DNA from 2 places in the Psychrobacillus sp. FSL W7-1493 genome. Region 2 is predicted to be linked to the other one. Evidence: predicted binding sites of a transcription regulator. Region 2 holds the regulator's gene; the other holds the start of a gene.

Region 1 (12,263 bases), 330 kb from region 2:
ATCGTCGTCGGTTAGTAATAGAAGGATTTTGTTTTTGATTTTGAATAGCTTAAGAATAACATATGTAACTTTTGGATATTTGTATCGACTGATAAAGAAAGGGGGGAGGGATCTAATTGAAAGTCAAGATAGTAGTTTATTTCTTGTTGCTTAATACACTCATAATGGGATGTTCGAGTAAGGAAGAAAGAATTGAAAACCTTCATAATGACAAAGGTACAGTAGAAAATAAAATGACATCCAAATCACCCCCAACTTTAACAATCTCGATTGGCGAAGAGGCTATTAGAACATTTTTACTCGGTTACTCTTGGAGTTATTACGACGAAAATGAAGGCTCCATGGCTGCCATAGAGACAGAAACTATGCCGCCACCAAGTTTAGGGAATATTGATAAGGTAACGAAAGTAGATTCCAATTCAGAAGTTACACTAAAATTTGAAAGATCTCCAATCGATTATCAGTTCATAATTTGGGAATCGGAACATAATATAACTGGGACTTATGAGGAATTAGATCTTTCACAGCTCAAAGGGAAAGTTATATTCCAAGTCTTAGCAAACTGGGAAGAAGGAAAGGTAAGCTATTTTTTCTACATAAATATCCACTAACTTATTCAATTAACCGGTGCGTTAGTGAAATAATCCATTAAAGGTTTTTTGCATTTGTGTTGAATAAGTTAAATTTGTTCCAAGAATAAAAATAGGAATGTGAAACGTGGAGTTAATATTGTGTAATATCATAAAAATGGAATTGGAATTGTAGCTATATTGCTTATTATGAATTTTGGGATTTTAAAGAATACTACTGAATAGTGAGCCTAAAGTATGGATTTCCCTAACAGATGCGTTACTTCAAGGAAGAGTGAATTCTTTTTCTTGTTATTTTAAAGTCTCGGATTATTGAAATAGGAAATACGAGTAGAGAATAAACATGGAGGATTAGGATTCTTATCAATCATGTAATTATAAGGGGAGTAGTGATTAACATTAATATTAATCAAAATGTAAAAACATCAGGTGCTTACGTTTTATATCGGGGGTTGTTTATTTTTCAGGTAGGTCCTACAAAAGAGGCAGATAGACTTGGGGTAGTTAGACTCGGAGGTCATAAAGAATTTGAAGAAACCGCATTACAGACAGCTAGACGTGAAGTTTTTGAAGAGGCTTCAATGAAAATAACTCCACTAAATTCTCCAGTAACATATCATATAAGTGAGTGGGGAAATAAGCCTGCCATAATAAAGCTAGGCGAGGAAATAGCTCCAATTTTAGTTATAGGAAATGAAAAGGAATCTTTATCAATTATGTATCTTTCCTACTCTGAGAATGAACCAAATCCCTCTTCAGAAACGAATGGACTTCTACTACTAACTCCAAAAGATGTTCATTTTATCTGTAATAATAAAATTACTTTAATTGATTTTATGAAACAAAATGGAAAAGCGATCTTAAAAGGAAATATAAATAGAGATTTGGTTTTAACACCTTTTCCTCAACTATTGTTTCTTTCAAAATTGTTAAAAGAACATTCAGGTTTATTCATTATAAAATAATAAGGATGTTTGCCAAACTATACACTTAAACTTTGGGTGCTTTACTTCCAGAAGGAGTAAACTCTTTTTTATTGAGCTAAAGTAATAGGTCTTGATTTTCTTATTGTTGGTGAAGGAAATAGAATCTCCTATATTTGAAACTAATTTGCTATTTTTTCGTAGCATTAATAAAAGGTAAAGGCGAAAGGAAGATATTATGATGAACCTAGAAGAGTATAAAAAGCGAGCAGCGGAACAAGAGGATTGGTCACCAGGATGGGATGTAATAGATAGAGTCTTTGAGGAGTTGTATCCGAATCAAGAGCCGGCTCATTTTGGGACAGATTTACATGCTCGTGCTTGGTTAGGTGGAGACCAATATATTGATGGATATAGTATTTATCAGTCACCTAATGGGTACAAGCATATGGTGACTTATGGGATGACCGACTTATATGTGAATGATCAATCATTTGGGGGTAAATGGAGTGGTTGGGGATATGAAATGACAATAAAATTGGCAGAGGAAAATGTAGAGGATTGTTTATGGGCGGTATCCATGCTTTCTAATCTTGCCAACTATACATATACGCAGAAAAAACCTTTTGAGCCGTTTCAGTATGTTGCTGGCAATGGGGGTTCTATCCATATTGGAGTAGACTCTGCAATTACAGCGTTACTTGTTTTGGGTGACCCAGAGGTCTCAGGGGTGGATAGCCTCCATGGTAGAGTTGACTTCCTTCAATTGGTTGGAATCACCCAGAGGGAATTAGAGAGTTTAATAGAGGATCCAAGTAAGGTAGTGCTTCTTTCTGAGAGAATGAAGAAAGATAACCCTTATTTCATTACTGATATGAAAAGAACTCAGTCGTATATTTGATATAACGTCAACTACAAAAAACACCAACATTTTCTTATTGTTTGTAGAGGTAAGTAAGAGAGGATTCCAGTGGGATGAGAATGTTAAGATGCTACAAGCTTACGAGCGACAGCGACTGGAGGTGTTTTATCAGTTACCCAACGGAATTGCATCCTCCAAAATCAAAGAGGAAAAAGATAATTTATGATTAAGAAACAAATATTTAACATTTTTGAAACTTTTACCTAAATAGGTTCGTATACCCTTAGAGAGCGATAGAAGAGGTCTACCTAGGGGGAACAATATGCACAGATGGATTAATATATTAGGTAAATTTCTTTTAGGTATTATTGGGATTATTTTAATTAGCTGCGTTCCCATCGTTTTGTTTCAAGTAGGTAGCCTCTTTGACTTTTCTTTCTATTTACGAACAATTTTTGAGGTATGTAAAAGTTTGTTTTTACCATCTGAATGGCATCTTAGCTATCTCGTAATGCAAACAATGGAGATTATTCCGATTAGCATATCGGAATACTTGAAGGGTCCTTATTTCTATTCTATGACTATATTGATAGTCTCTTTTGTGTTTTCCTTTTTCATTTCATTTATATTAGCTATTTTTACGACTATTTCAAATGGTCCGGTCCAAAAGCTTTTACTACGATTTGCAAATATACTAAGTGCGATTCCTGATTTTGCATACATATTTCTTATTCAATTAGCCGTAGTACAACTGTATACGATGACAGGTTTACGACTCCTTTCTTTTTATAGCTTAGGAGGAGAAAGGGTTTATGCGGCTCCTATCATTTGCCTATCGGTGATGCCAGCCATTTTGTTTTATAAATTATTGGTGCTTTTATTTAAACAAGAGCTGGACCAGCCATATGTAGAGCTTGCTAGATCCAAGGGGCTTTCTAATCTCGAGGTGCTGATTAAGCACTGTACCCGTAATGTTCTGCAGAGTGTCTTCTTTCAATCAAAATCAATCGTCTGGCTCACTTTGTCCTCCTTGTTCATAGTAGAGTATCTTTTTGGGATAGAAGGGATTCTACACTATTTAACGAATGATTTTAGTCCAAAGGGTATTACTTTCATATTACTATCGATATTCATACCATTTTTTCTATTCTATTCGGTTGTTGAAAATCTGGTTAAAAGGGGTCGACAGGAAAAAAGCGTTATATTTGAAGGGTTACGAGTGCCACTCTTAGATCGACTGCAGTGGAAAGCAATTTTTCGATACAAAAATAAGGCACATACACGGAGCTTCAATATATTCTCCAGACAACGTCTGGATATAACAATTCCTGCATTAATAATTGTTGGACTATTCAGTGTGTCCATCGCCTATTATTTTATCTTTCATGACTATGTAGAGCAGGTAAATTTTTTATATGGTGAGAACTGTAGGCTTATCGGTAGGCCACCACTTCCTCCATCTAGTAGTATTATTTTTGGTACAGATCCATATGGATATTCTATTCTTCAGCAACTGCTTGTTGGAACAAAATATACAATTGGTATGACTGTGTTAATCGCTACGATCAGAGTAGGCGGCGGATATTTACTAGGAATTCTATATGCGTTCTTTCTGAACGAAAGATGGAGGAAGGTAATAAATAGTATCGCCGATGGTATGCACTTTTTACCTTTAACATTATTAATGTTTATATTACTTTTACCAATTTTAACTATTTCAACAAGTGGCTTAGAAACAAGCTTAGGAGAAAGGCTTTTCATCCAAGTTTTGATCATGTCCGTGTTAGTCCTCCCCATAACTACTAGTCTTATAGGGAATGAAATGAATGAGGCAATAAAAAAAGAATATGTGCAAAGTTCTGCTGTAATGGGCGGGTCATTAATATGGGTTATTCTGAAGCATATCAACCCACAAATAGGAAGAAAGCTTTGGTTATATTGGTCTCAGCATGTAGTACAAGTACTTCAAACACTAGTACATTTAGGGGTTTTATCTATTTTTGTCGGTGGAGCGATAAGCTTTCCAGATAGTGCTAGACTCTCTCCAGTCATTTACGAATTATCTGGAATGATATCTATTGCAAAGGAAGTATTTTTAACGAGACAACTATGGCTGATTCTACCACCATTAGCTATATTTATGCTGCTTATCTTTAGCTTTCAGAAGATAGCAGAGGGCTTCACAGAAAAACAAATGCAGTTAGGTATACAAAAGAAACGGCGGGAGTTTAAATGGCTTTATATTACAAGGAAGATGGCGAACAAAATGAACAAATAATTTTCTTTCTACATGGCGGCGGGGTCGGAGGTTGGATGTGGGACGAACAGGTTCAGTACTTTAAAGAAAAATATCATTGTATAGTACCTGATCTCCCAGGGCATGGTCGTAGTAGGGAGACTGATTTTGTCTCTATTAAAGATTGCGCATTTCAACTCTTACACTTACTTGAGGGAAAAAAAGAAGATAAAAAGATAATAGTCGTGGGATTTTCACTTGGTGCCCAAATTGCGATTCAGATGCTTAGTCAGTCTCCCAATTTAATCGATTATGCAATGATTAACAGTGCTCTCGTAAGAAAAGTACCATTTGGAAAGGAAATGGTTAAACCTACTATAAAGTTAACATATCCTTTGATAAAATATAGATTCTTTTCCAAGCTACAAGCTAAACAATTGTATATTGGTCCAAGCCTTTTTGAAAAATACTTTAAAGATAGCAATCGAATGTCTTTAGATACATTGACAATGGTTCTAGAAGAGAATATGTCTTTTCAAGTACCAGATTCCTACTCTGACGTAAAAGCAAGGCTTTTAATAACAGTAGGCGAGAAAGAAAGAAAAGTGATGAAAAGTTCAGCAATTGACCTTTTATGCAAGCAAGACAGGGCTCAGGCAATTACTATCACTGGTATTGGTCATGGAATTCCATTAGCAGCTCCAGAGTTTTTTAATGATATATTAGAAAACTGGTTAGAAGGTGCAGGACTACTTCTGAACACTAAAGTAATAACGAAATGTTGAACTAATAATGGAGCTTCTTTAACCAGGAATCACGTAATCTAGTAAGAAGAATGACTGTTAGAATGTTTCATTGCATCCCAACTACTATTCAGAATTTTTATTAACGCAAAATTCTTCTAATATATAGAAGAAACTCAATATTTTTTTAAGTTAAAATTTAATTGTCGTATGCTTTTTACCTTAAATGTTATCTTAAAAAAAGCAAAACACTCCCTTTTTTAGTGTTAGGAGTGTTTTGCTTTTTCTAAAAACCAATAGAATGATTGTCTTCTTCCCAGTCATTTTTTATGGTTCGTTTATTTTGTTTAATCAGCTCGTCGATCCGTGTTTCGTATTCCAGCTTACCATCATAATGCCAGTTTAGTGCAATGGACATGTACAGCTCGTTTAGTTGAGAAACGGATAAGCCTTTTGATCGTTTAGCTATATCTACTAAGACGTGGTCAAGAAGAATCTTCTTTATATCAAGCTTACGTAAATAATTTTCTCTCACTTGTTGGGGTGGTGAAGGAATCTCATATGCACGATCGAATCTTCCGGCACGGTTAATTAATGCTGGATCAATCTTCTGTGGGTAGTTAGTTGTTCCAATGATAAATAGACCCTCTCTAGATTGTGTTCCGTCTAATGTGTTTAAAAAGACAGATCTTGTATACTCGGGCATCGAGTCAATGTCCTCAATCACCAGAATAGCTGGGGCTAATCTAGAAACAATTCCAAAAACCTCTTGGATGGAGTGACTTCCTGTGAACTCAGTGATTTGCCAATACACAACGGGGGCATTAGTAGATCCGGTTATAGATTTAACTAATGTAGTCTTTCCATTACCAGGGGAACCATATAGTAATATCCCTCTTTTGTAGGGAAGGCCATAATCCTTGAAAAAATGTCCATCCTCTTTGAAAAATTCATCGATTGAACGAAAAATATCTTGTTTAATATGATTCTCTAGTAAAACTTCTTCTCGTGGAACAACTGCTTGTTCACTATATTTTCTTCGTTGCACCCCGTGCTCTGTGTCTACTAAAAAAGTAACAGACTGCATAAGAAGCTCACGAAGCTTTTCATTTATCTCTTCTAAAAAGAATAGGGCAGCTTTAGGTGAAGTTGAAAAGAAGAAGTATTCCGGCCAAGAGTTTCCTTCAGAGTAGTTAAATGCCATTGTGATAGCTACTTGATAATCTGGAAACAAAACAAGTGTATTTTCAAATGTACTCACAATTTCCAAATGGTTTTCCATGGAAAGTAAAGATTTACTGGAGATTTTACTTAAAGGCTTAGTGTCGTAAATATTTGCTAAAATTTTATAAGGAATCAATTGATGTTCCATCATTTCGATTAGACTAGTATCTAATTGATTAAATTGATTGTCAATGTTGACTATTTGCCAGTTGCCTGCCTGTTCCTCATTTAAAAGATTAGTGATTCGTCTTGTCAGAATAGCAAAATCCTCATAACTTGGATGAATCTCCCGAAATTGTTCTTCATGGGAAAATAATACTTTCATAGTAGTTCATGCCCCCTTAGTGTAAGCTCTAAACAAAAAAGGTTCCTCTTGTTAAGAAGAACCTTATGTTATACTATTTAGATTTGATTTTGCCGGTCCAGCCCTTAAAGCCGCCTTGTAACTGGTTAAGTTGCGTATGACCTTTTTTCTTTAAGAACATAGCTGCACGTCCACTTCTTGCACCATTTTGACAATACAGATATACTGGTTTGTCTGGGCGAATTTCTTTGTGGCGTTGTCTTAACTGTGAGGAAGGAATATTTCTTGCTCCAAGGATATGGCCACCATCAAATTCTTTAGGCTCGCGTACATCGATTAATTGAGCTTTACGATAGCCCTCGATGAATTGCTCCTGCGTAAGGTTTGTAACTGTTTTCTTTAGTCGGTATGCTGAAATTCCTGCATAAACTAATAATACGACCAATATTGCTATAATAATATAAAGAGTCTCTAACACGGTCTTTCCCCTTTCTATACTTCCATTATCTATTATAAAAGATTTGCTAGATACAATTCAATCATTTTGGTAAAATGAATAGCGTTGTTAGGGGGGAGAAAGTTTGAAAAAGACAAAATGGTATTTTATTGATTCAGGTCCGTGCGCCCCGTCCTATAATATGGCGCTTGACGAGGCCCTTTTAGATTGGCATAGTGAAGGGTTGATTCCACCAGTGATTCGATTCTATGAATGGAATCCTGCAACTCTATCGATTGGTTACTTTCAATCGGTAGAAAAAGAGATAGATATGGAAGCAGTTAAAAGGCTCGGTTTAGGATTTGTCCGCAGACCGACGGGAGGACGAGGAGTTCTTCATGAACATGAACTTACATATAGCGTGATTGTTTCGGAAAACTATCCAGATATGCCAGCAACAGTGACAGAAGCTTATCGAGTGATCAGTGAAGGACTATTAAAGGGATTTCAAAGTCTGGGATTAGAGGCTTATTTTTCTATTCCTAATACTCCAGATAAACTACAAGCCTTAAAAAGTCCGAAAACTGCTGTTTGCTTTGACACACCAAGCTGGTATGAGCTCGTAGTAGAAGGCAGGAAAGTAGCTGGAAGTGCTCAAACTAGACAAAAGGGTGTTATACTTCAGCATGGTGCAATTCTTTTAGACTTAGATGATGAAAAACTTGTGCAGACTTTCAAATTTTCTTCCGATGAAGTCCGGGAAAAAGTGAAAAATAGCATTAATCAAAAAGCTGTTGCTATAAACAAATTATTACAAAAATCGATACCAATAGACATATGTAAGGGTGCTTTTAAAAAGGGATTTTCGGAAGCCTTAAACATTGAATTGGTGCCATTTCATTTAAATAATGAACAAAATGAATACGTGAAAATGCTGGAAAGACGGCGTTATGCAAATGACGCCTGGAATTTTAAAAAATAAAAGTATGAAAGACATATGGAGAATATGAGGTATAGGAATTAATACTTAAAAATTAATTTGAAGAACTAAATTGCTTTACACCTCTATATGTAGTGCCGTATGATAAATGAAACTACTACATCTTGTGTCAATACGAGTTGTAGAAAGGAGGAAAAGAATTGGTAACTACTACAAATGAATCTCAAATAAAATTAAATGTAAAAGAATTAAATCACGATATCGAATTATTTCCTCAAGTACATCCAATAACAGAAGATATGAATCTAACACACAAAGGTGTGTCACGTTTGGTGATGATTGATCGATATTCATTCAAGGATACCGAAAAGAAAACACTAAAAGTAGGGGATTTTGTCGTATTAACGGTGAAAGAAGACCCTAAATTTCCTGCACGAGGTCTTGGTTATATTGTATCCATTAACCAGGAAGATAAAACGGCAGAAGTTTTAATCGAGGAAGATTATCGTAGTGCAATCGATGATAGTACTAAAGTTAAATCAGGAATCGTACGCCGTCCTTTAAGTGTTATTGAAAAACCTTTGGAGGTTTTCTATGAGCAAATTGCTAAGCGTAATGCGACTGGACTAGCTTCTGTTGAAGTGACAGAAGAAAAAAGAGCAGAATGGTTCGAAAAGTTCTATCAGCAATTAGTATCGCTAAAATTTATCCCAGCTGGACGAGTGCTATATGGAGCAGGTACAGGTACAGATGTAACTTACTTTAATTGTTACGTTATGCCTTTTGTTGCTGACTCACGTGAAGGCATCAGTGATCATCGAAAACAAGTGATGGAGATCATGAGTCGTGGTGGTGGAGTTGGAACAAACGGATCTACATTACGTCCTCGTAATACTTTAGCTCGAGGAGTTAATGGTAAGTCTTCAGGTTCGGTTTCTTGGTTAGATGACATTGCTAAGCTGACGCACCTAGTTGAACAAGGCGGTTCAAGACGCGGTGCTCAAATGATTATGCTTGCAGACTGGCATCCAGACATCGCAGAGTTTATCATTTCTAAAATGCAAAACCCACGTATTCTTCGCTTCTTGATTGAGAACACAAATGATGAAACAATCAAACAACTTGCAAAGGACAAGCTTAAGTTTAAGCCGCTAACTGCACAAGAGGAAGCAATGTACCAAGGAATTGTAAACTACCAACACATCCCTGGTTTAGGTGGATTTAGCGATGAAATCATACGCGATGCTCAAACGAAACTAAGAGATGGCGGAACTTTTTCTGTTCACAATCCGGAGTTTTTAACAGGAGCGAATATTTCTGTAACTTTAACTGAGGATTTCATGAAAGCTGTAGAAAAAGATGAAGACTTCGCTCTTCGCTTCCCTGCAACAGAAACTTATACAGAAGAAGAGATGGCTTTTTATAACGAAAATTGGCACAAAATTGGTGATGTTCGTGAGTGGGAGCGTATGGGCTACAAGGTTCGTACATATCGCACAGTGAAAGCGAAAGAATTGTGGAACTTAATCAATATTTGTGCAACTTACTCTGCTGAGCCAGGCGTATTCTTTATCGATAATGCTAACGAAAAAACAAATGCAACTGCATATGGTCAAAAGGTTGTTGCAACAAACCCATGTGGAGAGCAGCCACTTGCTCCGTATTCAGTATGTAACCTTGCAGCAGTCAACCTAGCTCAGTTTGCTAACAAAGATACAAAAACAGTTGATTTTGAAGCATTAAAAGAAACTGTTCGTGTGGGAGTTCGTATGCAAGATAACGTAATCGATGCTACGCCTTATTTCTTAGAGGAAAATAAAGTTCAAGCACTTGGTGAAAGACGTGTAGGTCTAGGTGTCATGGGATTAGCTGACCTTTTAATCTATTGCCAAAAAGAATACGGCTCTGAGGAAGGAAATCTTCTTGTTGATGAAATCTTCAAGACGATTGCTATAGCTGCGTACGAAACATCTGCAGACCTAGCAAACGAAAGAGGTAGCTTCCCGTTCTTGACTGGAGAAACAGAAGAGGAAACGAACAGACTTCGTAAGGCATTTACGGAAACTGGATTTATGCAAACAATGCCACAGGAGATTCGTGAAGCTGTACTTGAAAAAGGTATCCGCAATTCTCACTTATTGACTGTTGCACCTACTGGATCCACGGGTACTATGGTTGGAGTTTCTACTGGTTTAGAACCTTATTATTCATTTACGTATTACCGTAGTGGTCGTTTAGGTAAATTTATCGAGGTAAAAGCGGATATTGTACAAGAATACTTGGATGCAAATCCGGATACCAAAGAAGATGAATTACCTAATTGGTTTGTAACCGCAATGGAATTGCCACCAGAAGCCCATGCAGACGTACAATGTATCATTCAACGTTGGATTGATAGCTCTATTTCGAAGACTGTAAATGCTCCTCGAGGATATACAGTAGAACAAGTAGAAGGTGTTTACGAACGTCTATATAATGGTGGAGCAAAAGGCGGAACAGTATATGTGGATGGAAGCCGTGACTCCCAAGTTCTTACCCTTAAGGCGGAAGAAAACACTGTAAACGATGATACGGTGAAGGAAGAAAAAGTGATGGAAAAACGTCCAATCGTATTAATTGATACGATTCAAGATATACGTTCTACTAACGTTACAATCGGTTCAGAGGTTGGTAATACCTGTCCTGTCTGCCGTAAAGGAACGGTAGAGGAAATGGGCGGATGCAACACTTGTACAAATTGTAATGCCCAGTTGAAATGTGGACTGTAAATTTTATAGAGAGCATTTGATATGGATTTGAATTAAGTTTGTACAATTTCAAATAAAATTACACCCCTTTGGATTATTTTATCCAAAGGGGTTTTATTATGTCCAAAACACCTAAATAAGGGATAGGTGCTTCTTAAAATCAACATCATCATACTTATATAGATTAAAATATTATTTTGGTATTTTATTTCAAATATATAAAATAATTCTAAAATTTTATATTGACGCTCGATATGTATTCTCTTATATTTGAATTATGTTAATATTCAAAATAATTCGAAAGGGGATTGATTGTATGCAAACAAAAAGGTTAATGACTAAAATTTTTCTTCTATTTATTTTAAGCTTATTAGTTTTTGGGTGCAGTGATGAGACATCAAGCAACGGGAACAAAGAAACCGATGGAGGAAAAACTCTAGAGGAAGTAAATTTGGTTATGTATAGCTGGAGACCAGAGGACCGAGAAATGTATGAAAAGGCAATTACGAAGTTTCAAGAAACTTACCCTCATATTAAAATAGATTTTCAGCCATATAAATCTACTGAGTATAATACGATACTATCAAATGCACTGATTTCTGGAGATGGACCTGATATTATTCAACTTCGACCATACAGTGGAGCTAAATCTATAGCTGATAACGAATACCTTCTTGCGTTAGATGATCTTAATGGAATTGATAATATTAGCGAAACTTATCTGGATGCAGCTAAAGGCAGTGACGGCAAGGTTTATGGTGTACCTTTATCTTTAAATGCCGGTGTTATTTTTTATAATAAAAAACTTCTAGAAGAGAATGGCATAAAAGAGCCTAAAACATGGGTCGAGTTTATAGAAGCATGTAAAAAGCTTAAGGATGCAGATATAATTCCAATTGCTCAATCGGGAAGAGCTGCATACTTGTTGTCGATGACCCACGGAGTCATCGCACCTGGTGCTTATGACAATAATGCATATGTAGAAAAAATTATATCTGGAAGTACAAATTTAAAAGATAATAAATTTGTGGAATCAGTTAAAAGAATGGGTGAATTAAAGGAATTTTTCCCGAAAGATTTTATCGCATTGGAAGATTCAGATGCACAAACATTGTTTTTCACCGAGCAAGCAGCCATGTACATTAACGGAGACTATCGGTTGAGTAATATTGAGACTACTGCTCCGGATTTACCTGTTGGTATCATTCCGGGTCTGTCTAACGAAGAGAGTGAAGATCCTGCAGTAGTGACTTGGGTG
Region 2 (12,263 bases):
CAATGGATAAGCGACGTATAATTATCGATAATTATGCAGTTTGGAGAGTAGTCAATCCAAAGGACATGATTTCTAACGCTGGTAACATAGTAAATGCAAGCTCTCGTATGGAGGAATTTATTTATTCAGTAGTGCGATCAGAGCTTGGTCAATTAAATTATAGTGAAATCATTAATGATGAAAATTCATCGCGTGGTAGTTTAAATGACCAGATTACTAGAGAAGTAAATGAACTTCTATCTAAAGATAAATATGGTATAGAAGTAGTAGATGTACGTATTAAAAGAACCGACTTGCCAGAAGAAAATGAGCAGTCTGTATATAACGAGATGATTTCCGATCGTGAAAGTGTTGCTCAAAAGTTTTTGTCTACGGGTGATGCTGATAAGAGAAGAATTGAAGCGGAAACGGATAGTACAGTTACGAAGATGATAGCAGAAGCTAAAAAAGAGGCTGCTCTTCTAAGAGCTGAAGGGGATGCGGAGGCTGCAAGAATTTATAATACTAGCTTTTCAAAGGACCCTGAATTTTATTCTTTATATAGAACGTTAGAATCCTATAAGAAGACAATCGGTGAAGATACAATGATTGTTATTCCTTCCGATTCTCCTTATGCCAACATCCTATCTGGATACTTAGAATAGTATATGAATCGTCATTCCCCTTACTGTCGTGGTAAGATATAGGGAATGACGATTTTATTTTATTTAGGAAAATAAAGTTTTGTACCTGTGGATAAATTGATGTCTAGCTTCACCGCCTTGCCCCTCGGGTCAAATGGATAAAAGCTGTGGGGGCTGAAAAAATGCCTCCTCGCATTTACCCATTTGCCTGTCGGGGCAGGACAGGCGCTTGCGCATTTCTTGATGTCTAGCTTCACTGCCTTGCCCCTCGGGTCAAATGGTTAAAAGCTGTGGGGGCTGAAAAAATGCCTCCTCGCATTTACCCATTTGCCTGTCGGGGCAGGACAGGCGCTTGCGCATTTCTTGATGTCTAGCTTCACCGCCTTGCCCTCGGGGTCAAATGGGAAAATACTGCGGTGGCTGAGAAGCTGACTCCTCGCATTTTCCCATTTGCCTGTCGGGGCAGAGATAGGCGGTTGCGCTTTTCTTTGTACAAGCTAATGTAAAACAATATAACTAAGGAGTGAATGATTCATGTCATCTGAAAAAATTCTATTATTAGATGGGAATAGTTTAGCTTATCGTGCATTCTTTGCCCTTCCTTTATTAACGAACGAACATGGAATACATACAAACGCTGTTTACGGCTTTACAATGATGCTTCAAAAAATTATGGATGAAGAGAATCCTACACACATGCTCGTGGCATTTGATGCAGGGAAAACTACCTTCCGCCATTCCACTTTTGAAGAATATAAGGGAGGAAGACAGAAAACTCCACCCGAGCTTTCAGAGCAATTTCCATATTTACGCAAGCTTATAGATGCTTATGGCATTAAACGATATGAGCTGGAAATGTACGAGGCAGACGATATTATAGGGACGCTAAGTCGACAGGCTGAAAAGAAGGGACAGCAGGTTGTCATTGTGTCAGGAGACAAGGATTTAACTCAGCTAGCTACTGATTCGACTACAGTGTATATTACGAGAAAAGGAATTACAGACATAGAGAAATATACACCAGAGCACGTTCAAGAAAAATACGGACTTACACCACTTCAAATCATCGATATGAAGGGATTAATGGGGGATTCCTCTGATAATATCCCGGGAGTTCCAGGCGTTGGTGAAAAAACAGCCATTAAACTTTTAAAGGAGCATGGATCTGTTGAGCAACTATATCAAGCGCTCGATTCAGTTAGTGGTGCTAAGCTAAAGGAAAAGCTTATAGCCAATGAGGAACAGGCTAAGATGAGTAAGGAGCTTGCAACTATTGAAATAAACGCTCCTATCGATGTGTCACTTGAGGATATCACTTATAGTGGTCCAAATATGGATGAAGTCATTTCTATATGGAAGGAGCTATCCTTTAAAACTTTATTAGAAAAAACGGAGTATGTTGCAGAGGAGCATTCTACCACGGAAACGACTTTTGAAATTGTAGAGAACGTGAACTCTAGTTTCTTAGTAGATGAAATGTCCCTGCACTTGGAATTATATGATGAACAGTACCATAGAGCCGATTTATTGGGCATTGCGTTGTCAGATGGGGAAAAATCTTATTTTATCCCTGGAGAAACAGCTTTCCAATCAAAAGAATTTTGTGCTTGGCTAGAGGATGAGTCCAAAACAAAGTATGTCGTGGATTCAAAAGCAACTCAAGCAGTAAGCAGAAAACATGGAGTAAGCATTGCTGGGGTGGAATTTGATCTAATACTGGCAGCCTATATAGATAATGCATCTTTGTCTGCAGATGATGTAGCAACGATAGGGAAAGAATATGGTTATTATAATGTATTAAGCAATGAGCAAATTTACGGAAAAGGAGCCAAAAAGTCTGTTCCCGAGCAAGAGAAGCTTGCGGAGCATGCAACTAGAAAGGCATTAGCTTTATGGCATTTAAAACCTATCCTAGAAAAGAAATTAAAAGAAAATGAACAATTTAAGCTATACAAGGAGTTGGAATTACCATTAGCATCTATTCTAGGGACAATGGAGTCGGATGGAGTAAAAGTGGATAAACAAGTACTTGTTGAAATGGGCCATGATTTAGAAATCAAGCTGAAGCAAATTGAAGGTGACATCCATGCTTTAGCGGGAGAAGAATTTAATATTAATTCTCCAAAGCAGCTTGGCGTCATTCTTTTTGAAAAGCTAGGACTGCCACCTATTAAGAAAACGAAGACTGGCTATTCTACAGCAGCCGATGTGTTAGAGAAACTAGCTAGTGAGCATGAAATTATTGAACAGATTCTAATGTACCGTCAATTAGGGAAGTTAAATTCAACCTATATCGAAGGACTTTTAAAAGAAATCCATGAGAGTGACGGGAAAATTCATACTAGATACCAGCAGGCTCTAACAACAACAGGGCGCTTAAGCTCTATCAATCCTAACTTGCAAAATATTCCTATCCGTCTTGAAGAAGGCAGAAAAATTCGTAAAGCGTTTGTACCAAGTAATCCTGAATGGGTTATGTTTGCAGCTGATTATTCTCAAATAGAGCTACGGGTGCTTGCACATATGGCAGAGGATGCAAACCTGATGGAAGCCTTTAAGAATAATATGGATATCCATACTAAAACCGCTATGGATGTATTCCATGTAGAGGCAGACGCTGTTGATTCTAATATGCGCCGTGCAGCAAAAGCAGTTAACTTTGGTATTGTTTATGGAATTAGTGATTACGGTCTATCTCAAAGCTTAGATATTACTCGTAAAGAAGCTGCTATATTTATCGAGAAGTATTTGAAAAGCTTCCCTGGAGTAAAGGAATATATGGATGACAGTATTCAAACAGCTAAGCAAAAAGGTTTCGTTACGACCATTTTGAACCGTAGAAGATATTTGCCGGAAATAACTAGCTCTAATTTTAATCTGAGAAGCTTTGCTGAACGCACAGCTATGAATACGCCTATACAAGGAAGCGCAGCAGATATCATTAAAAAAGCGATGATTGATATGGCAGCACGACTTAAAAAAGAAAACATGCAAACCAAGATGCTTCTTCAAGTGCATGATGAGCTAATATTCGAGGCTCCTCCAGAAGAGATTGCACTGCTTGAGAAAATCGTTCCTGAGGTAATGGAATCTGCGATTGAGCTAAACGTTCCTCTTAAAGTGGAGTATGCGTTTGGATCATCTTGGTACGATACAAAGTAAGGAGTTTTATGTATGCCAGAATTACCAGAGGTGGAAGGTGTTGTTCGAGGACTTCAGCCTGTTGTCACAGGTAAATTGATTCAATCAGTGGATGTTTCTCCAACCATCATAAAATCAAAGCAAGTTGGAAAGGAAGCTATTATCAAGGGAGCAGACGTGGAGTCATTCCAGGCTGCTCTTCCTGGTATGGTGATCGCTCGAATTGAACGGCGCTCGAAATATATTTATTTTCATTTGAAAAACCAATATGGAGAACCATTTCTACTCGTTTCGCATTTGGGCATGTCTGGTGCTTGGTTCTATGTAAGGACCTTGGATGACATCATAGAGGAAAAGTTTAAAAAGCATAGTCATGTTACTCTTCATTTTGAAGAAGGAGAAATGCTTGTATATGCGGACATACGTCGCTTTGGCGAGCTACGTCTGCTAGAAACCGAAGCAGACTACCCACCTTTACTTTTGATGGCTCCCGAGCCTTTTGACGATGGAGCATTAGAGCATTTTCTACAGATGAGTCTCTTGCCGCGCTATGAAAACAAAGCTATCAAGGAGTTCATCATGGATGGTCATGTCGTTTCGGGCTGTGGCAATATATATGCCACAGAGGCATTATTTAATCTTAGAATACATCCTGCCCGGACAGTAAAAAGAATAAGTAAAGCAAGAAAAATTCAACTGTTTCAGGAAATAGTGACAGTACTGTTAGACAGCATTGAAAATGGTGGAAGTACTATTTCAGATTATCGCTCTATTAATGGTGGAGCAGGAACGATGCAGCATAGATTACAAATGTATAGCAAAAAAAGCTGCCCAATCTGTGGGAAGGCTACCAAGCAAAAAACAATAGCTGGCCGAACATCTACCTATTGTGGTTCGTGCCAAAAGTAACGGAGGATTCATCATGATCATTGGATTGACTGGAAGTATCGCTAGCGGCAAAAGTACGGTGTCAAATATGCTGAAAGAAATGGGATATCCCATTATTGATGCAGATCTTGTAGCAAGAATCGTTGTGGAAAAAGGAACAGATGCTCTTCAGGCAATAACGGAGGTTTTTGGAGACGAGATACTTAATGCGGATGGTGAACTAAATCGTCCGAAGCTAGGTGAAATAATTTTTTCTTCACCCGCCCAAAGAAAACAGTTGAATGATATTATGCATCCGGCCATTCGAGCGGAAATGATGAGACAAAAAGAGGAAATGTTACTAGCAGGTCATCCGGTTATTATAATGGATATCCCATTGCTTTTTGAAAGTAAGCTCCAATCTTACGTGGATAAAATTATTGTCGTTACTGTATCAGAAGAAACTCAACTGAACAGGCTAATGGCTAGAAATAATTATTCCAAAGAGGAAGCAAAAGCAAGAATTCAATCTCAGTTGCCTTTGTCTATTAAGGAGAAGGGCGCAGATGCTGTCATTTATAATAATGGTACTTTGGAGTCAACTAGGGAGCAGCTAGAAAAAATTCTTAGAGCTTGGAAGTAATAATTATTTGAAAATAACGAATTTAAAAACAGGGTATTTTAAGGCTACATAATTCTAAAATTGTGTTATACTAATGCATGATTATAAAAGAAAAAGTATCACACGTTATAGGAGGACTTATTATATGTCAGCTTCAATTGCAATCAATGGTTTTGGAAGAATCGGAAGAATGGTATTTCGCCAAGCAATCGTACAAGAGGAACTTAATGTAGTAGCTATTAATGCTAGATACCCATTAGAAACTTTAGCTCACCTAATAAGATATGATTCTACACATGGAACTTTCTCTGGAGAAATTGAGATTGGAGATAATGCTCTAATCGTAAATGGTAAACATGTACAGATCGTAAACGAGCGTGAGCCAGAAAAACTTCCATGGAAAGAATTGAATGTGGATATCGTAATTGAATCTACTGGTAAATTCAATGATGGAGAAAAAGCATCAGGTCACATAAAAGCTGGGGCTAAGAAGGTCGTTATTACAGCACCTGCCAAAAATGAGGATGCAACGATTGTCATTGGTGTAAATGATGAAAAGCTAGACGTAGTAAATCACCAAATCATCTCAAATGCAAGCTGTACAACTAATTGTTTGGCACCAGTAGTAAAAGTATTAAACGATGCCTTTGGTATTGAAAACGGTTTAATGACTACAGTTCATGCCTATACAAATGACCAAAATAATTTAGATAACCCCCATAAAGATTTAAGACGTGCGCGTTCTTGTGGGCAATCTATTATTCCTACTTCGACCGGTGCAGCGAAAGCCCTTTCACTTGTATTGCCAGAGCTAGAAGGAAAGATTCATGGAATGGCTTTACGCGTTCCTACTCCTAATGTTTCTTTAGTAGATTTAGTTGTGGATGTTCAACAAGAAGTGACAGCGGAAGAAGTAAATGCTGCGTTCCAAAAAGCAGCCGAGGGCTCTATGAAGGGCATTTTGGGAATTACTCATGAGCCATTGGTTTCGATTGATTTCAATACAACTACTAATTCTAGTACTGTAGATGGACTGACTACTATGGTAATGGGTAAAACAAAAGTTAAAGTACTTGCTTGGTATGATAATGAATGGGGTTATTCAGCAAGAGTGGTAGACTTAGCTAAAAAAGTTGCAAGTGGATTGTAATATCGTAATAACTTATTTTATTTAATTTAATTTAATTTAATTTAATTTAATTGAGTCTGACATTATGCTTTACTAATGAGTGTTTTTCCTAATATTAACATAATGCCTACCTCTTTCTAGTATTACTAGAAAGAGGTTTTTTTATATTGCACTATTAGTTAATATGTTTTATAATGGAAATCGTGTACTTCTAGTACATAGACTACTTAAAGGGTTAGGACCTCTTAGGACTAACTTTCCCCCGTGGTAGTCAACTTTGATGTTAAAAATAAAACTTATCAAAGGGGGAAACGGACATTGGAGACAATGGGACGTCACATTATTGCAGAACTATGGGAGTGCGATTTCGACAAACTTAACGATATGCAATTTATCGAACAAACATTTGTTGATGCTGCACTAAAATCAGGTGCAGAAGTTAGAGAAGTTGCATTTCACAAATTTGCACCACAAGGTGTAAGTGGAGTCGTTATAATTTCCGAGTCGCATTTAACGATTCACAGCTTTCCAGAGCACGGTTATGCAAGCATTGATGTGTATACTTGTGGTGATTTAGATCCATCAATCGCGGCTAACTATATTGCAGATGCTCTTAATGCTGGAACACGCGAAACGCTCGAAATGCCACGTGGAATGGGTCCAGTCAAGGCACCTAAAGAACGCATGACAGTTCAAGTGTAATGAAACATGAACAAAACTGAGTGAGCAGAGGAATTTATTCCTCTGCTTTTTCGATTTTATGAGGAAAAGTTGTTATAATAGGTATACAAAATTAAAGCAAACGTTTAGGAGAGGTTCTATGAAATGCCCAGCATGCCAATTTAATGGCACTAAAGTGGTCGATTCCAGACCGATAGATGATAATAAGGCAATTAGAAGAAGGAGAGAGTGTGAGGATTGTGGGTTTCGCTTCACGACCTTTGAAAAGGTAGAGGAAACTCCTTTAATTGTCGTAAAGAAAGATGGATCTCGAGAAGAATTCAGCCGAGAGAAAATATTGCGAGGGTTAATACGTGCATGTGAGAAGAGACCTGTTGCACTTGACCAATTAGAGGAAGTTGTGTTTTATATTGAAAAGGAACTAAGAAGAACAGGTAACTCTGAAGTTAAATCAGAGGAAGTTGGCGAAAAGGTCATGGACAAGCTTGCTGAGATTGATGAGGTTGCCTATGTAAGATTCGCTTCTGTATATCGCCAGTTTAAAGACATAAATGTTTTCATTGATGAGTTAAAGGAAATCTTAAAAAAGAATCCTTCATTATAAGCAATTATTTAAGGAGTAGGTAAACAAGTGATGTTATATAAGGAGCTACACTCGACAGATACATATATGATTCGCTTGCCGTATTCTTTTTCTGACTATGATCGTCAGCTGCTGACGTTATTTTATCAGCCACTAGTCGGAGCAGAAAGCATGAGCCTTTATTTGACGTTATGGGCTGATGGAGAAATGCAAAGTGAAAACCAATGGACACATTATCATTTATTAAATGTCCTTGGTTTATCATTGGGAAAAGTTTTTCAAGCGAGAATAGCACTAGAAGCAATTGGCCTGCTGCGCACATGGCAAAAGCCCAATGGAGATGGACGCAGCTTCTGCTATGAACTTGAAGCTCCTCTAGATGCGGAATCTTTTCTAAAGGATCCTTTGTTATCCATGTTCCTACTAAACAAAATTGGAGAAAGTGCATATAAACAGCTTAGAAGCCGTTACATTCAAACGTCTAACTGGCAACATGAGTATACAGACGTCTCAAGAACCTTTGTGGATGTTTTTAAACCAACTACTAAAACAGGTTTACCTGCATCAACGGAAGAAAATTTCCAGTCAAAGACACGAAATAGTTCTGTACCTTTCTATTACGAGGATTTCGATTTCTCCTTGCTACAAGATGGTCTATCTGAGCAACTGGTTCCGAAGTCTGCCATGACAACAGAAGCTAAGGAAGTAATTGCAAAGCTTGCATTTTTGTATAATCTATCGCCAGTAGAAATGCAAAAGGTCGTTATTCTAGCTTTGAATGATGAACTTCGTCTTTCGGATGCTAGATTGAAAAAAGCTTGTGCAGAGTATTATAAGTTAACGGTCTCTCGCACTGCCCCAGTTATTCAAAAAATAGAACCAGCTTCGAAAGTAGTACAAACAGATGAAAAGAAACTAACCAAAGAAGAAGAGCTGATTCAATATTTGGAAACGACTGCTCCTGCAAAGGTCTTGAAGGATATTGCTAATGGGAAAGAACCTATACTTGCAGACGTTCAGTTAGCCAATTATTTTGTCACGCATTATAAAATGCCTATCGGGGTAGTTAATGTCCTGTTACAATATGTGCTTCTTCGTACAGACATGAAGCTGACGAAGAATTATGCAGAAAAGATTGCTTCTCACTGGATGCGCAAGGACGTTAAAACAGCTAAGGAAGCTATGGAATTAGCAAGAAACGAGCATGAGCAGTACATGAAATGGAAAAGCGAAGGATCTAAGCAAAAGACATATTCGAAAAAACCGACTAGAGAAGAAAAGGTGCCAGATTGGTTTTATAAAAAAGATGACGAGTTAAAGCTTACAGGAAAAGAGACAAATGGCATACAAGATATAGATGCTGAAAGGCAAAAGCTATTAGAAGAACTAGGAATGATGAAAAGGTAGGTGAAGGAAATGGAACGGATTAATGAAACGCTCAAAAGAGTAGTCACTCCTGAATTTACTTCTCGATTGGATGAGTTGCAGCAGGAAGTATTAGAGGAACCGAATATACAAGCATTTATAGAGGAAAACTCAGATGTAATATCTAAACAGGTAATTAATCGGAGCTTGAGTAAGTTATATGAATATAAATCACAGTCTCACGATTGCAAGGGCTGTCCTTCCTTAGACGAATGTGCGAATTTTATGAAGGGCTATGAGCCGAAGCTAGTGTTAGACCGGAGCCTAATAGATGTTGAGTATGTAAGGTGTAAACGAGGGGTTATAGAGGATGAGCGTAAAAAAGTGACCTCTATGATAGACAGTATTCATATGCCTAAAGAGGTTATGGAGGCTAGTCTCTCAAGCTTAGACTTACAAGATGATAGCCGTGTTGTAGCAGTTCGAGCTGCTAAGGACTTCTTAAATGAATGGGAAAGAACAAATAAATTGCCTGCAAAAGGACTTTATATTTACGGGAAGTTTGGAGTCGGTAAGTCCTACTTATTGGGCGCACTAGCAAATGAACTAGCAGCTAGACATATTCATTCAGTAGTTGTATACGTCCCTGAATTTCTTCGCGAAATGAAACAGGCTATACAAGATCAATCTCTTCCTGAAAAAGTAGAGTTTGTAAAAAAAGCACCTGTGCTTATGCTAGACGATATTGGTGCAGAAACAATGTCTAGCTGGACTCGTGATGAAATTATAGGAACTATTCTCCACTACAGGATGTCAGAACAGCTTCCAACCTTTATGTCTTCTAACTTTAACTATGATGAATTACAGCATCATCTTTCTTATACTCAACGAGGAGAAAAAGAGGTAGTAAAAGCAGGACGTATTATGGAACGGATCAAGGCGCTGACTATCCCAGTTGCTCTTCAAGGGAAGAACTGGAGAGAGCATAAATAACTACTTGCAAATGCTAAAGTCGTGGCGTATAATCATTTTCATAAGAACAAGTAGATGCGTTGAAGAGGATAATGATCAGTTTGTACGACTTTTTAGAGAGAGAAGCCTTGGCTGAAAGCTTCTTAAGCACCGGCAATCGATTTACCACCTCCGAGCAGCAGCTGTGAAATTGTAGTAGCAGCTTGCCGGTCACCGGTCCGTTAACCGATGCAAAGCTTCGTCTATATTCGTATAGATAGAAGAAGGGTGGAACCACGATTTAAACCTCGTCCCTTTACCGGGACGGGGTTTTTTTGTTGTTTAGGAAATTAAAAAATTCTGAACATGTGAATCAATTGATGTCTAGCTCCACCGCCTTGCCCCTCGGGGTCAAATGGATAAAAGCTGTGGTGGCTGAGGAACTACCTCCTCGCTTTTCCCCATTTGCCTGTCGGGGCAGATACAGGCGCCTCCGCTTTTCTTGTTTTGTCTAAAAATAATGAATCGTCTTACCTAAACCAACTAATCTGCTCTAGGGAAGAGCAGTCTTAGGCTAATACTTAATCTAAAAATTATTAAGGAGTGTTCAACGTGGCAGATGTTATTAAATTACAATTTCCAGATGGAGCAGTAAAAGAGTTTCCTTCATCAACAACTACAGAAGAAATAGCACAATCTATTAGTCCAGGGCTTCGAAAAAAAGCTTTAGCAGGTAAATTAAGCGGTCAGCTGATCGATCTTAAAACACCAATTACTGAGGATGGAGAGATTGCGATTATTACTCCCGAGTCAGATGAAGCGTTAGAAATTCTGCGTCATAGTTCAGCTCACTTACTGGCACAAGCAGTAAAGCGTCTATTTAAAGATGTAAAGCTAGGAATCGGACCAGTCATTGAAAATGGTTTCTACTATGATATTGACTCACCAGAGCCAATTACAGCTGATGACTTACCGTTAATAGAAAAAGAAATGAAAAAAATTATTAATGAAAACATCGAAATTATTCGTCATGACGTTTCTCGCGAAGAAGCTTTTGAAAAGTTTCAGGATGATGAGTATAAAGTAGAGCTTCTTGAAGCGATACCAGCTGGAGAACAAGTTTCGATTTACGAGCAAGGAGATTTCTTTGACCTTTGCCGTGGTGTTCATGTTCCTTCTACAGGAAAGCTAAAAGAGTTTAAACTGTTAAGCATTGCAGGAGCATACTGGAGAGGTAACAGTGACAATAAAATGCTTCAACGTATTTACGGAACTGCATTCTTTAAAAAAGAGGACCTTCAAGCGCATCTTAAAATGTTGGAAGAGGCAAAAGAACGTGACCATCGTAAAATTGGTAAGGAGCTAGAGCTTTTCACTAACTCTTTAAAGGTTGGACAAGGTTTGCCTCTATGGTTACCAAACGGTGCAACTATCCGACGCGTAATTGAGCGTTATATTGTAGACAAGGAGCTAAAGCTTGGTTACAAACACGTTTACACACCAGTTTTAGGGTCTAAAGAACTTTATGAGACATCAGGACATTGGGAGCATTACCAAGACTCTATGTTCCCTCCTATGGAGATGGACAATGAAACACTAGTATTGCGTCCAATGAACTGTCCGCACCATATGATGATATTCAAAAACGGTATGCATTCTTATCGTAACCTTCCTCTACGAATCGCGGAGCTAGGAACAATGCACCGCTATGAAATGTCTGGAGCAGTATCAGGACTTCAACGTGTACGTGGGATGACTTTGAACGATGCCCATTTATTTGTACGTCCAGATCAAATTAAATTGGAATTCCAAAAGGTTGTTGAATTAATCATCTCTGTCTATAAAGACTTTGACTTGAAAGATTACTCATTCCGTTTATCTTACAGAGACCCTAACAATAAAGAAAAGTACTTTGACGACGATGTAATGTGGGAAAAAGCTCAAAGTATGCTAAAAGAAGCTATGGATGAATTAGGATTAGATTATATTGAAGCAGAAGACGAAGCAGCATTCTACGGTCCAAAACTAGATGTTCAAGTGAAAACTGCTATTGGTAAGGAAGAAACATTATCAACAGTTCAATTAGACTTCTTACTACCAGAGCGCTTTGATCTAACATATGTAGGAGAAGATGGAAAACCGCATCGTCCTGTCGTTATTCACCGTGGAGTAGTTTCTACTATGGAACGTTTTGTTGCATTCCTAATCGAAGAATACAAAGGAGCTTTCCCAACTTGGTTGGCACCAGTACAAGTTGAGATTATTCCAGTTTCTAATGAAGTACATTTCGAGTATGCTAAG

Evidence for each region. The regulator NrdR, encoded in region 2, represses ribonucleotide reductase genes. The targets are predictions, from matches to a motif close to AACACNATATATNGTGTT.
Region 1: the regulator NrdR is predicted to act here: its motif matches at 8,380-8,397, upstream of MKX96_RS09075 (vitamin B12-dependent ribonucleotide reductase).

What each region holds. Positions count from the first base shown of each region.
Region 1 covers NZ_JBBOSB010000001.1:1,785,144-1,797,406, forward strand. The annotation lists gene MKX96_RS09035 (hypothetical protein) at 117-611, shown strand; gene MKX96_RS09040 (NUDIX hydrolase) at 989-1,555, shown strand; gene MKX96_RS09045 (suppressor of fused domain protein) at 1,752-2,414, shown strand; gene MKX96_RS09050 (ABC transporter permease subunit) at 2,698-4,653, shown strand; gene MKX96_RS09055 (alpha/beta fold hydrolase) at 4,608-5,396, shown strand; gene MKX96_RS09060 (ATP-binding protein) at 5,641-6,903, opposite strand; gene MKX96_RS09065 (rhodanese-like domain-containing protein) at 6,977-7,360, opposite strand; gene MKX96_RS09070 (lipoate--protein ligase family protein) at 7,464-8,300, shown strand; gene MKX96_RS09075 (vitamin B12-dependent ribonucleotide reductase) at 8,459-11,026, shown strand; gene MKX96_RS09080 (ABC transporter substrate-binding protein) at 11,322-12,263, shown strand, end outside.
Region 2 covers NZ_JBBOSB010000001.1:1,453,240-1,465,502, forward strand. The annotation lists gene hflC (protease modulator HflC) at 1-644, shown strand, start outside; gene polA (DNA polymerase I) at 1,158-3,785, shown strand; gene mutM (bifunctional DNA-formamidopyrimidine glycosylase/DNA-(apurinic or apyrimidinic site) lyase) at 3,798-4,673, shown strand; gene coaE (dephospho-CoA kinase) at 4,687-5,274, shown strand; gene MKX96_RS07405 (glyceraldehyde-3-phosphate dehydrogenase) at 5,399-6,403, shown strand; gene speD (adenosylmethionine decarboxylase) at 6,701-7,084, shown strand; gene nrdR (transcriptional regulator NrdR) at 7,203-7,667, shown strand; gene MKX96_RS07420 (replication initiation and membrane attachment family protein) at 7,698-9,053, shown strand; gene dnaI (primosomal protein DnaI) at 9,063-10,004, shown strand; T-box leader at 10,055-10,281, shown strand; gene thrS (threonine--tRNA ligase) at 10,575-12,263, shown strand, end outside.